4 regions of the Undibacterium sp. genome follow, and region 2 is predicted to be linked to each of the others. Evidence: predicted binding sites of a transcription regulator. Region 2 holds the regulator's gene; each other region holds the start of a gene.

The links. Region 2 encodes sigma-54, which starts transcription at its own class of promoters, with help from an activator protein. Its sites were predicted from a motif close to TGGCANGNAANCTGCTTT; they were not measured.
Region 1: adh (aldehyde dehydrogenase) is a predicted target of sigma-54. The motif match lies at 1,468-1,485, and genes of this name have one in related genera.
Region 3: Q8K39_RS11375 (urease subunit gamma) is a predicted target of sigma-54. The motif match lies at 2,216-2,233, and genes of this name have one in related genera.
Region 4: urtA (urea ABC transporter substrate-binding protein) is a predicted target of sigma-54. The motif match lies at 1,912-1,929, and genes of this name have one in related genera.

The regions. Positions count from the first base shown of each region.
Region 1 is NZ_JAUXQE010000037.1:25,791-29,498, reverse strand. Features, by position in the region: gene adh (aldehyde dehydrogenase) at 1-1,410, opposite strand, end outside; gene Q8K39_RS19680 (Tex family protein) at 1,687-3,708, opposite strand, start outside.
Region 2 is NZ_JAUXQE010000018.1:22,224-25,931, forward strand. Features, by position in the region: gene lptA (lipopolysaccharide transport periplasmic protein LptA) at 1-370, shown strand, start outside; gene lptB (LPS export ABC transporter ATP-binding protein) at 372-1,124, shown strand; gene Q8K39_RS08720 (RNA polymerase factor sigma-54) at 1,136-2,626, shown strand; gene hpf (ribosome hibernation-promoting factor, HPF/YfiA family) at 2,734-3,081, shown strand; gene Q8K39_RS08730 (enoyl-CoA hydratase/isomerase family protein) at 3,688-3,708, shown strand, end outside.
Region 3 is NZ_JAUXQE010000021.1:401,037-404,744, forward strand. Features, by position in the region: gene ureC (urease subunit alpha) at 1-1,481, opposite strand, end outside; gene Q8K39_RS11370 (urease subunit beta) at 1,478-1,783, opposite strand; gene Q8K39_RS11375 (urease subunit gamma) at 1,793-2,095, opposite strand; gene Q8K39_RS11380 (RNA polymerase sigma factor) at 2,385-2,987, shown strand; gene Q8K39_RS11385 (hypothetical protein) at 2,996-3,490, shown strand; gene Q8K39_RS11390 (hypothetical protein) at 3,557-3,708, shown strand, end outside.
Region 4 is NZ_JAUXQE010000021.1:415,855-419,562, forward strand. Features, by position in the region: gene urtB (urea ABC transporter permease subunit UrtB) at 1-499, opposite strand, end outside; gene urtA (urea ABC transporter substrate-binding protein) at 599-1,852, opposite strand; gene Q8K39_RS11450 (ATP-binding protein) at 2,484-3,708, shown strand, end outside.

The sequences.
Region 1 (3,708 bases), on a different contig from region 2:
ACCACCAAATGCAGCATGCGCTGGGTAGAGGTGGTAGCAATTGGTCCATACGCGGCCAGCTTCGATGGCACGGCCAACGCGGAAGGCGCGGGAGCCGTCGCGTGTCCACAAGCCAGCACCCAGGCCATACAGGGTATCGTTGGCGATAGAGATCGCTTCTTCTTCATCCTTGAAGGTGGTGACAGAAACAACTGGGCCAAAGATTTCTTCCTGGAAGATGCGCATTTTATTGTGACCCTGGAAGATGGTTGGCTTGACGTAATAGCCCTTGGCCAGATCGCCATCCAGCACATTTCTTTCTCCACCTATCAAGAGTTGCGCGCCTTCCTGTTTGCCTATGTCCAGATAGGACAGGATTTTTTCCAGTTGTTCCTGCGATGCCTGCGCACCTATCATGGTGGTGCTGTCGAGCGGGTTGCCCTGCTTGATGGCGGCTACGCGCTTGATGGCCCTGGCCATGAACTGGTCGTAGATGGATTCCTGTATCAGCACGCGTGAAGGGCAGGTGCAGACTTCACCCTGATTCAGGGCAAACATGGCAAAACCTTCCAGGCATTTGTCGAAGAAGGCATCGTCTTGCTCCAACACATCGGCAAAGAAAATATTCGGTGATTTGCCACCTAGTTCCAGCGTGACAGGGATGATGTTTTGCGAAGCATATTGCATGATCAGGCGGCCAGTACCAGTTTCGCCCGTGAAGGCAATCTTGGCGATGCGCTTGCTGGATGCCAGTGGCTTGCCTGCTTCCAGACCAAAGCCATTGACGATATTCAAGACACCAGGTGGCAACAGGTCCTTGATAAGATCAATCAAGACCATGATGGATGCAGGGGTTTGCTCAGCTGGTTTCAGGACGATGCAATTGCCCGCGGCCAGTGCTGGTGCCATCTTCCACACAGCCATCAGGATAGGGAAGTTCCATGGAATAATCTGGCCAACCACGCCCAGCGGTTCATGGAAATGATATGCATAAGTCTGGTCATCAATTTGTGCGACTGAACCTTCCTGCGCCCGTATGCAACCAGCAAAATAACGGAAGTGATCGATGGCAAGAGGAATATCCGCCGCCATGGTCTCGCGTATGGGTTTGCCATTGTCTATGGTCTCTGCGGTGGCCAGCAGGCTCAGATTGGCTTCCATGCGGTCAGCAATTTTATTCAGGATGTTCGAACGTTCAGCCAGTGAGGTTTTCCCCCAGGCTTTCTTGGCTGCATGGGCTGCATCCAGAGCCAGTTCCACGTCTTCTGCGGTTGAACGTGCCACTTCGCAAAATGCCTGGCCGATGACGGGGCTGATGTTTTCGAAATATTCACCTTTGACCGGGGCCACAAATTTGCCGCCTATGAAATTGTCGTAGCGTTTGGCGAAAGGATTGCTGATACCGAGTTTGCTGATGTCTGCCATGTTCATGATGGTGGTCTCCGTTGTTTATTAGATGGTGTGCATGTGATGCAACACAGGGATAACAACGCAAACGGCGTGCCATGTTGAAAATTTTTTCCTGACGGGAAAATACAGTGGATGCTGGCTAGAGAGGGGGAGGCGCAGGGGGGACTAATGCTGCTGGTGGTGGATTGGCTGACAGGGAGGATGTCAACAATCCGGGTGTCACATTATTTCGCAACATTGGTCAGACTGTCACAATTTGGGACAGTCTGATCACTAGGCTTATTGCTTACTTTTTACTTAGCCACGCAATTTCGCAAACGCCGCAGCCATGGCATTACCAGCAGGTGCTGGTGCCTGAGCTTGTGAGCGATGTTGATTGAGGCGTTTGGCATCGTTGCGGTCACCACGTTGTTCAGGTTTGCTGCCTGCTACAGGTGCTGCATCTGTCAGGCGCATGGTCAGGGCGATACGCTGGCGTTTGACATCGACTTCCAGCACTTTCACTTTGACGACCTGACCAGCCTTGACCACGGTATGCGGGTCTTTGACGAAGGTGTTGGACAAGGCAGAGATATGTACCAGACCATCCTGATGTACGCCGATATCAACGAAAGCGCCAAAGGCGGCGACGTTGGTGACTACGCCTTCCAAAATCATGTCAGGGCGCAAGTCCTTGATTTCTTCAACGCCGTCCTTGAAGGTGGCTGTGGTGAATTCTGGGCGTGGGTCACGGCCTGGTTTTTCCAGTTCGCCGATGATGTCGGTGATGGTAGGTACGCCGAATTTTTCATCGGCATATTTGGCTGGGTTCAAGGACTTCAGCAAGCCAGCGTCGCCGATTACACCTTTTATATCCTTCTTGATATCAGCCAGGATTTTTTCTACCAGCGGATACGATTCAGGGTGGACTGCAGACGCATCCAGCGGGTTGCTGCCGTTCATGATGCGCAAGAAACCGGCTGCCTGTTCGAAGGTCTTATCACCCAGGCGAGGTACTGCGCGCAGGTCAGAGCGTGAACTGAACATGCCCTTGGCATCGCGGAAATTGACGATGCTTTGCGCCACGCTCGATGACAAACCAGAGACACGTGCCAGCAAGGGGGCAGAGGCAGTATTCACATCGACACCCACCGCATTCACACAATCCTCGACGACTGCATCGAGTGAACGTGCCAGTTGTGACTGGCTGACATCATGCTGGTATTGACCGACGCCTATGGATTTAGGATCAATCTTCACCAGTTCTGCCAATGGATCTTGCAGGCGACGTGCAATCGATACCGCACCACGGATAGAGACATCCAGGTCAGGCAATTCTTTGGAAGCAAATTCAGAGGCAGAATACACTGACGCCCCTGCTTCAGAGACCACGATCTTGGTCAGCTTGAGTTCAGGCTTGAGCTTGATCAAATCGCCTGCCAGCTTGTCGGTTTCACGCGAAGCTGTACCATTACCGATGGAGATCAGCGAGACATTATGCTTGGCCGCCAGTTGCGCCAGGACATGCAGCGAACCATCCCAGTCATTGCGTGGCTGATGCGGGTAGATCGTCGCATATTCAACCACCTTGCCGGTCGCATCTACGATCGCTACCTTGACACCGGTACGCAGGCCAGGATCAAGACCCATTGTGGCGCGTGGGCCGGCAGGTGCTGCCAGCAACAGGGCTTTCAGGTTGCGGGCAAATACATTGATGGCTTCGATTTCTGCTGTTTCGCGCAGCTTGCCCATCAATTCTGTATCCAGATGCATGAAGACTTTCACGCGCCAGGCCCAGCGTACAGTATCCACCAGCCATTTGTCGGCAGGGCGGTCTTTTTGGCTCACGCCAAAGCGGGCAGCGATGCGGCTTTCGCATGGGTTGAGTGGCGCATCCCATTTTGGTTTTTCTTCTTCGCTGTCCAGACGCAGGGTCACGGTCAGCATTTCTTCGCGACGGCCACGGAACAGGGCCAGGGCGCGGTGGGAAGGGATGGTGCCCAGGGTTTCTGAATAGTCGAAGTAGTCGGCGAATTTTTCACCGGCTTCTTCTTTGCCGGCAACGACCTTGGATTCGACGATGCCGTGGTCATTCAGGTATTCGCGCAGGGCTTGCAACAGCGTCGCATCTTCGGCAAAGCGTTCCATCAAAATCTGACGCGCACCATCGAGGGCGGCTTTGACATCTGCTACACCAGGGTTGTCGCCGTTGTCGGTAGTAAACGCGGGCTTCAGGTAATTTGCTGCCTCCGTGTCCGGGTTCAGCATGGGGTCAGCCAACAAGGCATCGGCCAGTGGTAACAGGCCAGCCTCAACAGCAATTTGGGCTTTGGTGCGACG
Region 2 (3,708 bases):
AGTCAAAGCCGAGAACGCCGTTGTCACAGAAGCCCCGAATGGTGACCAGTTCGTCGTCCTGACTGGTGGCAGCAACCGCAAAGTCAGTTTCCGCCAGAAACGCGACGGCGGCCCTGACCTGTGGGTGGATGGCGAGGCAGACCGCGCGGAATACAACCAGAGTACAGAAATCGTCAAATTCATTTCCAAGGCCAAGGTGCGCTATCTGGAAGGCAAAAAAGTCACCCAGGAACAAGAGGGTGAATACTTGTCTTATGATAGCAAGAATGACTTTTTCATCGGCACCAACTCGACCAGTGGCCAGCATGTGGATGGCTCGGGCAGTTTGAAAATCATCCTGCAACCAAAACCAGAAAAGCAGGCTAATTAAGATGACAGCAAAGTCCAGTACCTTGCTCGTCAAGGGATTGCAAAAACGTTATGGTGCACGCCAGGTGGTGCGCGATGTATCCCTGCTCTTGAAAAGCGGCGAAGTAGTTGGTTTGCTGGGTCCGAATGGTGCCGGCAAAACCACCTCCTTCTACATGATCGTAGGCTTGGTACCTTCAGATGCGGGTGACATCACGATTGATGATGTGAATATCTCTCAATTGCCCATCCATGAGCGTGCCGTACTTGGCTTATCTTATTTGCCACAGGAGGCTTCGGTATTCCGCAAGCTGACTGTCGAAGACAATATCCGCGCCGTACTGGAATTGCAAAAAGACAGCGACGGGAAATTTCTTGGCACCAAAAAAATAGAAGAAAGACTGGATGCCCTGCTGGCCGATTTGCAAATTGAAAAAATACGCGAAAGCCAGGCATTATCTCTCTCGGGTGGTGAACGCCGCCGTGTGGAAATTGCCCGCGCACTGGCCACTAATCCACGCTTTGTCTTGCTGGATGAACCTTTTGCCGGTGTTGACCCTATCGCCGTCATAGAGATTCAACGTATAGTGCGCTTTCTCAAGGAGCGAGGCATAGGTGTACTGATTACCGATCATAATGTGCGCGAAACACTGGGCATTTGTGATCACGCCTATATCATAAATCAAGGCGCGGTACTTGCCAGCGGCAAGCCTGACGACATTATCCAAAATGAATCTGTACGTCGCGTTTATCTCGGAGAACACTTCCGGATGTGACGGGAATCATCATGAAACAAAGCCTGCAACTACGTACCTCACAACATCTGGCCTTAACGCCGCAATTGCAGCAATCAATACGATTATTGCAGTTATCCACTTTGGAATTGCATCAGGAGCTGGAGACGCTGCTGACCGATAACCCAATGCTGGAACGCGTGGACGATCCCCTCGATCATGCCGTGCGCCTGCTGGCTGACGGTGCCATCAATACCAGCAGCACTTCTGCCGATGCTGGCATGGAAGCACCAACACAAAGAGAAGAAACCGATAAATCCGCCGAACCTGCGGCGGCTGATGCCGAAACCGTCATCAGCAACGACAGCACTACCTCCAGCGAAGAAGACTGGGGCTTTGATGACGTGCAGCATGGCAGCAAGTCTGGTGATGATGAAGATGGGCGCCCGCAACTGGGTGCCGCCCACATCACTCTGCGTGAACATTTGCTGGAGCAAATGCGCCTGAACTTGCGCGAACCGCGTGACCGCGCTCTGGTCGAATTGATGATCGATGCGCTGGACAGCAATGGCTACCTGACCGAAACCCTGGACGAAATACATGCAAGTCTGCCACTGGAACTTGCCGTCGAGCCAGAAGAACTTGGTTTTGCCCTGAACATGCTGCAAAGCTTTGACCCGGCAGGTGTCGGCGCACGCAGCCCATCTGAATGCCTGGCCCTGCAAATCAGGCGTATGCCCAAAGTGGCTTTTGTCACACGCAGGCTGGCATTGCAAATTGTTGAAACACAACTGAGTTTATTTGCACAAAGAGATTTCACCAAACTCAAGAAAATTCTTGATTGCGACGATGAAGATTTGCGCGATGCACAAACCGTCATCAGGCTTTGCCAGCCCCGGCCAGGCATTGCCTTTGCGGTTGATGAATCAGATTATGTGGTGCCAGATGTGATCGTCAGAAAATCGGACAATGGCTGGCAAGTCATGCTGAATCAGGACGTGATGCCCAGGCTGCGGGTCAGCAGCATGTATGCCAATATCATGAAGCAAAACCGCGGTGAGGCTGGGCTGGGCACACAATTGCAGGAAGCACGCTGGCTGATAAAGAATATGCGGCAACGTTTCGACACTATTTTGCGCGTTGCACAAGCGATAGTTGAAAGACAACGCAATTTTTTCACCCACGGTGCTGTTGCCATGCGCCCCCTTGTTTTGCGCGAAATTGCTGATACACTAGGATTACACGAGAGCACTATCTCACGTGTAACAACTCAAAAATACATGTTGACCCCACATGGCATGTTTGAGTTGAAGTATTTTTTCGGCAGCCATGTCGCGACGGAAACAGGGGGTGAAGCATCTTCCACCGCGATACGTGCACTCATCAAGCAGCTGATAGGAGCAGAAGACCAGAAAAGCCCACTCTCTGATAGCAAAATTGCAGACATGCTGGGTGAACAGGGCATGGTAATTGCCCGACGGACAGTTGCCAAATACCGTGAAGCCCTCAAAATCCCCCCAGTGAGTTTGCGTAAATCTTTGTAAGTAGTCCTTGTAATCACGGTTTGAATTGCTATATATGATTTAGCTCAAAGCAAATAAAGGCCAAGAGCGTATCGTTACAGCAAGTAACATCACTATAGGAGCACAGTATGAATCTCACCATCAGTGGACACCACGTCGAAGTAACTCCTGCAATTCGTGAATATGTACATACCAAACTAGAACGTATCAGGCGGCATTTCGACCAGGTCATTGATATCGCCGTCATCCTGACGGTGGACAAGCTCCGGGAAAAGGATAAACGACACAAAGCCGACATTAACCTGCATATCAGCGGTAAAGATATCCATGTTGAAAGTTTGGCGCATGATCTGTATGCAGCAATTGATGCACTGGTAGACAAACTGGATCGCCAGGTCATCAAGCATAAAGACAAGATCCAGGACCATCAGCACGACGCTATCAAGCACATACCTGATCCGGCATCGGCTTCATAAGACCCCAGTCCTTACCCGAACAGGGTTGCGGACATCCAAAACAAGGACGCTAGAAGGCGTCCTTTTTGTTGGGTGAGTGGTTTGAAATAAATAATATCTTTTAATTATTCCAATCGATTGCTCTGTGACAATCCGTGCACGCATTAACCGTCATTCCAGCATGCTTTTGGCTGGAATCCAGTGGCGTTTAAGGCATGCCATACTTTGATTAAAACAATTACACTTCATGGATACAAGCCGGGTCTCGGCCCGGCAGCCGAAATACTTTCTTTGCGTCGCCAAAGAACGTATTCAAAGAAAGGCGACCCAGGCGTAGCCGCCCCTTCGGGGTGCCCGTTTGTGCAGTACAAAAAATGGGAAGATCCGAAACTCGCTTCGCTCAAACAGCGGCTCTTCTTAATCCATTTTCTGTACTGCACAAACGGCGGCTACACATGGGAACTGCGAAAGTCAAAAACAACTACAACCCCAAAGTCAAACCCAACGGCAACGGCAACGAGCACGCCGCCCTTACTCTATTTCTTCATAAACATAGACACCCCGTGACGCCCAAGCCTGAGAAAGTTAAAATAGCAGCTTCATCCCCTACCCTGCATAGTCAACATCATGAGCGAATTTGTCCTCACC
Region 3 (3,708 bases), on a different contig from region 2:
CCCGCCTGCGAGACAAAGGTAAATGACTTTTTCAGTCCACCTCCAAAGGCTCCAAACATCATGCGGTAATGCACAGGCTGTGGCGTTGGTATCGATGCATTCGGGTCACCCATCTGGGCTGCCGCGATCATGCCGCCCTTGATGATCATCGATGGTTTCACGCCAAAGAACGCTGGCTTCCATAAAACGATGTCAGCAATCTTGCCCACTTCCAGTGAGCCTACTGCATGGGCAATGCCATGGGTCAGCGCCGGGTTGATCGTATATTTGGCGATATAGCGTTTGACGCGAAAGTTGTCGTTACGCGCATTGTCTTCTGCCAGCGAGCCACGCTGTTGCTTCATCTTGTCTGCCGTTTGCCAGGTACGCATGATGACTTCACCTACACGACCCATGGCCTGAGAATCGGAAGACATCATAGAGATGGCGCCAATATCATGCAAAATATCTTCAGCAGCGATGGTTTCGCGCCGTATGCGTGATTCGGCAAAGGCAATGTCTTCTGCAATAGCCGGGTCTAGATGGTGGCAGACCATGAGCATGTCGAGATGCTCATCCAGGGTATTGACAGTGTAAGGCCGGGTAGGATTGGTGGAGGACGGCAGTACGTTCGCCTCGCCCACTGCCGCAATAATATCCGGCGCATGACCACCGCCCGCTCCTTCGGTATGGAAGGTGTGGATAGTCCTGTCCTTGAATGCGGCCAGAGTGTGCTCCAAAAAGCCACCTTCATTCAACGTATCGCTATGGATAGCAACTTGCACATCCATCTGGTCTGCCACGGTCAGGCAGTTGTCGATGGCTTGCGGCGTCGTACCCCAGTCTTCATGCAGCTTCAGGCCGATGGCACCAGCCCTGACCTGTTCTTCCAGTGGCAACGGCAGGCTGACATTGCCCTTGCCCATAAAGCCCAGGTTCATGGGGAATGCATCTGCCGCCATTAGCATGGAATGCAAATGCCATGGGCCAGGCGTACAAGTCGTTGCTGCCGTCCCGGTGGCCGGGCCAGTACCGCCACCCAACATGGTGGTGACGCCGCTCATCAACGCTTCTTCTATCTGCTGCGGACAGATGAAATGGATGTGTGAGTCGATGCCACCAGCGGTCACGATCTTGCCTTCACCGGCGATGATCTCGGTCGCACCACCAATTGCCATATCAACGCCCGACTGTATGTCAGGATTACCAGCCTTGCCTATACAGGCAATCAAGCCATTTTTAATCCCAATGTCAGCCTTGACGATGCCCCAGTGATCAATAATGACGGCATTGGTGATGACAGTATCCATGACTTCAGCATGTGATCTTTGTGACTGGCCCATGCCATCGCGTATCACCTTGCCGCCGCCAAATTTCACTTCTTCGCCATAGATGGCAAAGTCTTTCTCGATTTCTATGAATAGATTGGTATCTGCCAGACGGATGCGGTCACCCGTAGTTGGCCCGAACATTTCAGCATAGGCATGACGTGAAATTTTCATAGCGCCCCCATGACTTTACCGCTGAAACCATAGACTTTCCTATCACCCGCCAGGGCCACCAGCTCTATGCTGCGTTGCTGCCCCGGTTCAAAGCGTATGGCAGTGCCAGCGGCAATATTGAGACGCATGCCATAAGCAAGCTGGCGCTCAAATTGCAGGGCAGGATTGGTTTCGTAAAAATGAAAATGTGAGCCCACCTGTATCGGCCTGTCACCGCTATTGGCCACAGTAATGCTGACGACGGCACGACCGACATTCAATTCTATGTCCCCATCCTCTATCAGGGTTTCGCCTGGTATCATGATTTTCTCCTAAGGAATGGGGTGATGAACGGTGACCAGCTTGCTGCCATCTGGGAATGTCGCTTCGACCTGGATATCAGGAATCATTTCCGGCACGCCTTCCATGACATCGGCACGGCTGAGAATTTGCGTGCCTTCCGACATCAGCTCTGCCACCGTCCTGCCATCACGTGCGCCCTCCATGATGGCAGCGGTGATCAGGGCAACTGCTTCCGGGTAATTCAGCTTCAGGCCGCGCGCCTTGCGTCTCTCTGCCAACAGGGCGGCGGTAAATATCAGCAACTTATCTTTTTCTCTGGGTGTCAGATCCATATCTTCTTTCACTTATTGTCTGTGCTATCACCAAACTTATTATTTATCGCCATTTCCAAAATAACAAGCAAGTCAACATTGGTGACAGACCATCCCTCTAAAAACATTATAAAAAGCAACACAGCAAGTTTTGAACCAAGGGCAAACAGCCTGGATTGCAAAGATGCGCACCAAATAAAGGCAGATACTCACCAAGTTGGTGCATTTCATACAAATGCGGTTAGGTAGAAAATAGTTGGAACTTTTAGTGCCCCTGAGAGTAATACCTTAAAACAACCAACAAATAAACGTGGATAACCAAGAGACAGATTCCAGCTTGCTGACACAAATGCGCGACGGTGATGTTGCCGCATTTCAACGTCTGTACCAGCGCCACCAAGGGCCCATCTATCGTTATGCCCTGATGCGTTGCGGTCAGAGTGCGCTGGCTGCCGACGTGGTGCAGGATGTTTTCATGGGTTTGCTGAGCAAGTCCTATCGCTATGACGCAGGCCTGGGCAGTTTGCAGAATTTTTTGTTCGGTGTGGCCAGGAATTTATTGTTGAAACAGGACCGGGCAGAACGCCGCCACCAATTTTTGCCAGGATATAGCGAAGAAGATGGAGAAGAAGTCTTGATGAGTGAAACAACAGAACCAGCGGACGCCATCTTCCATCAGCAACTGACTGAACATGTGCGGCATGCAGTAGCGGTACTACGCCCTCATTATCGTGACGTGATTATTTTGTATGAATTGCAGGAACTGTCGTACGCAGAGATAGCCGTGATTTGCGACATAGATATAGGAACAGTTCGCTCACGGCTGTCACGGGCGCGGGCAGCGATACTGCAATACAGCGAAAGACTGGGCTGGCGACCCAACGTAGCGGCAAAAACCGGAACACAAAGATGAAAGACCTTATGAATACCCCACAGGACGCCAGCAATGGAGATGCCTTGCTGGATCAGCAGTTCAGTCTTTTGCGCAAAGATTTGCAGGAGCTGAATACGCCAATGGCTATAGAGCAGACTTTATTGCAAGCTTTTGCCAAACAACAGGCCAAGGATAAAAAGCAGGCACGCAGCAAACGCCTGCGCCCGTGGCTGGCAGGTTTGCTGACGCTGAGTGGCAGCTTTGGCCTAGTCATGCTGACGGTCATGTTTCCAGTATCGCAGCGTCAATTGACGCCGGACAGTACCACTGTTTCGACTACAGAGCTTCCTCCTTTCGTCGCTCTGGTGCCGCTGGAGCGCCTGAATAACGAAACACCAAGCATGCTGGAAGCAGAAGTCCCGGCAGCCTGGCTCGCCAGCCTGGGCATGCCAGTATCTCCAGAAATAGCCGGCGACATGGTGCAGGCGCAAATGCTGGTCGCTGCCGATGGTGAGCCATTAGCCATGCGACTCCTGAAATAAGCAATAAGCTACTCAATAACAAAGCAGCATAGAAAGACAAAAATGACACACAGAAAAGGACGCATCATGAAAACCAAACTCCCACTCTTCATATTGTTAAGCTCTGCCTGGGCAATGGCACATGCCAATAATACAGACGGTGCCACTGCAAACCCAGCCGAAGAAAAACCTGTGCGTCGCCACGTGGAAATCATACAAGTGCCTGCAGTACCACCGCT
Region 4 (3,708 bases), on a different contig from region 2:
TGGCAATCAGCATTTGCAGACGGGATTTGATTTCGCTGTCGTTTTCTTTCAGATAGGCTCTGTTCAGCAAGGGCAATTGCTCTGGCGTTGCTTCTTTTTCGAGCGCAGTTGCTGCGATGAGACGAGTATTCTTGTCCGGTGAAAATAATCTCAGGCCTGACAGTGCACTATCCAGTGCGGCACGCAGGCGGTTATTGATGGTGATTGCTTCTGCATCGTCCGGCAGCTTTTGCATTTTTCCAGTGCTGAGGTCCCTGGCCTGCTCACCATCGACAAGATAGACAGCAACATCCTTGGCAAACAAAGTTTCATTTTTCAGTGCAGTCAATACTTCCACCGCCTCTTCATTACCCTGGGCCGCGATGGAGTTGACGGCGGTAATACGCGCATCAGGATCATCACCCGCCAAAGCCTGCAAGAGCTTGCCATCGATAGCCGCTTGCGCTGTCAGGCTGAACACGAACAAGACTATGCTCACGCAAATTTTACGAAATATCATAGGCAACCAGGTCAGGAATGGGAAATCCGGAACAGCACTCAGGACGTCGTCATAGAAGTCCTGAGTGTCTGCATCACTGCTTAAATATAACTTCTTGAATTACAGCTTCTGCTTGCCTTCATTGCCAGGGATGTAAGGGCTCCAAGGTTGCGCACGGATAGGTGTCTTGGTTTTGTAGACTACGCTAAACTGACCGTCAGCCTTGATCTCACCAATCATGACTGGCTTGTGCAAGTGGTGATTGGTTTTATCCATCGTCAATTCAAAACCGGATGGTGACTTGAAAGTCTGCCCGCCCATGGCGGCAATGACTTTGTCAGTATCTGTGGATTTGGCTTTTTCAACGGCCTGCTTCCACATATACATACCTACATAAGTCGCTTCCATTGGATCGTTAGTCACAACTGTTGCGGCATTAGGCAGTTTTTTGGCGGCTGCATAATCTTTCCATTTTTTGATGAATTCAGTATTCACCGGATTTTTTACAGACTGGAAGTAATTCCATGCAGCCAGATGGCCGACCAGCGGTTTAGTATCGACACCGCGCAATTCTTCTTCACCGACAGAGAATGCAACGACAGGCACATCCGTTGCCTTCAAGCCAGCATTGCCGAGCTCTTTATAGAACGGGACGTTGGAATCGCCATTGATAGTGGAGATGACCGCTGTTTTGCCGCCCGCGGCAAATTTCTTTATATTGGCAACGATGGTCTGGTAATCGGAGTGGCCAAATGGGGTATACACTTCATCAATGTCCGTATCCTTGACACCCTTGCTATGCAAGAAGGCGCGCAGGATTTTATTGGTGGTACGTGGATACACATAGTCAGTTCCCAGCAAGACAAAGCGCTTGGCACCGCCCCCCTCTTTCGACATCAGGTATTCAGTGGCTGGGATAGCTTGCTGGTTAGGCGCAGCGCCTGTGTAGAAAACGTTTTTCTCCAACTCTTCACCTTCATACTGTACCGGGTAGAACAGCAGGCTATTGAGTTCCTTGAAGACTGGCAATACGGATTTGCGCGATACCGATGTCCAGCAACCAAACACGACGGATACTTTGTCTTGAGATACCAGTTGGCGGGCTTTCTCTGCAAAAAGCGGCCAGTTGGAGGCCGGATCAACGATCACCGCTTCCAGTTTTTTGCCCATGACACCGCCCTTGGAATTGATTTCATCTATCGTCATCAAGGCCACATCTTTGAGCGATGTCTCCGAGATTGCCATAGTGCCAGACAGGGAATGCAGAATGCCGACCTTGATGGTATCGGCGGCCTGTGCCTGCGTAAGCCAGCCAGAAGCGGCCAAAGTCATTGCGGCGACAGCAGTTGCTTTCAAAACAGTACGACGTGACATGTTTTCTCCTGATAGTGGTGAGGTCATTGAACTGAAAAACCGAACTTCCACCAAGGCAGATAGCAGATAACGTGCCAACTGTAAAAAACAAAAAAAGAATCCTCAATTTCACTAACTAAATAGTTGCAATTTTGGTGTGGATAGATGCACGCAACATCGTCAATGACTTCAATGAGATAAATTTACCAACTATTCCAGTGCATGCAACAGACAAACACATCAGGAAAAATTGACAAAAATGATGCAAAACGATCCTATAAATATACCAACTCCACTTTTCAGTGCATCTTCGCGCTTAAATTGTGCGAAAAATCAAATCATCACCTGCTGCATGGCTTTGCTTGCCGTCTGAATAAAAAACAAGGTCCGATTTCAAAACATATCAAAAAGCAACAATTTATCAAAAAAAATAATTTTCTTGGATATCACCTAAGCCGATGTTTTATTGGGTTTAATTTATGAATCTTTAGCAAAAAATGCGCAATTTTCAGACTATTCGCCATATGCAGAGCTAAAACATATAAAGCCTTTTTGAAAAAAATAGCACTTTATATACTTGTTGCTCTAATATGTAGTCATAAGGGAATTTAAAAAAAACAATATTTCTATTGATTTTTTCCTAATGGTGGTCATGGTGAATCAATTTGATGAATTCAGTGTTGTGCCAGCAGTCAACACTGCTCCTCTGCCTGCTTCAGCCATCGGCATCTCCACGGATGCCAGACTGCAATACCTGATCGACAATACTCCCGCAATCATCTACAGCAGTGTACCCACGGGTGATTTCAAAATGACTTTCGTGAGTAACAATGCCTTGCATGTACTTGGCTACCATCCTGATGAAATGGTTGCTGACCCAAATTTCTGGTTTGAGCATATACACCCCAGTGATGTACCCGAGATTTTCTCCAGCATTGCCAAATTGTTTACCGAGGGTGAAAGAGCCTACGAATATCGCTTCATGAGCCGTAGCGGCCAGTATGTTTGGATGCATGACATGCTCAGGTTGATACGCGACAAGGATGGCAATCCTGTTGAAGTTGTGGGTTCATTGACCGACATCACCAAACGCAAGGAGATGGAAGCCGCCCTGTTCAAGAAAGGTGAAGAACAACATCTTTTGATCAAAAAACTTCAAGAAGCCCACGAACAGTTATTGCAATCAGAAAAAATGGCTTCGGTTGGCCAACTGGCCGCTGGTATTGCGCACGAAATTAATAACCCCATAGGTTTTATCAATTCAAATATCGGCAGTTTGCAAAACTATGTAGAAAAATTATTTGAAGTCATTAATCAGTATGAAGATTTGATACAGCAACAGTCCCCACCAGCTGCGGTCAGCAAAATGAATGAGTTAAAAGAAAAGGCGGATCTGGAATTTTTAAAGGAAGACATACAGGATCTGGTGCGCGAATCCATGGATGGGCTCAAACGCGTGAAAGAGATCGTGCAGTCTTTGAAGGATTTTTCCCACGTCGGTGAAACAGACTGGCAGGAAGCCGATTTGCACCAGGGAATAGACAGCACCCTCAACATCGTCAAAAATGAAATTAAGTACAAAGCCAACGTCGTTAAAGAATATGGTCAGGTACCACTGGTGAAATGTATTATTTCCCAGGTCAATCAGGTAGTCATGAACTTGCTGGTGAATGCCTCACATGCCATCAAAGAAAACGGTATGATCAAAATCAGTACAGGGTGCGAGAAAGACATGGCATGGATCAGGGTATTAGATACTGGCTCCGGCATCCCACAAGAAAATCTGAATCGCATCTTCGAACCCTTTTTTACCACTAAACCCATAGGTAGTGGCACTGGCCTGGGTTTATCACTTTCCTACGGCATCATCAAAAAAC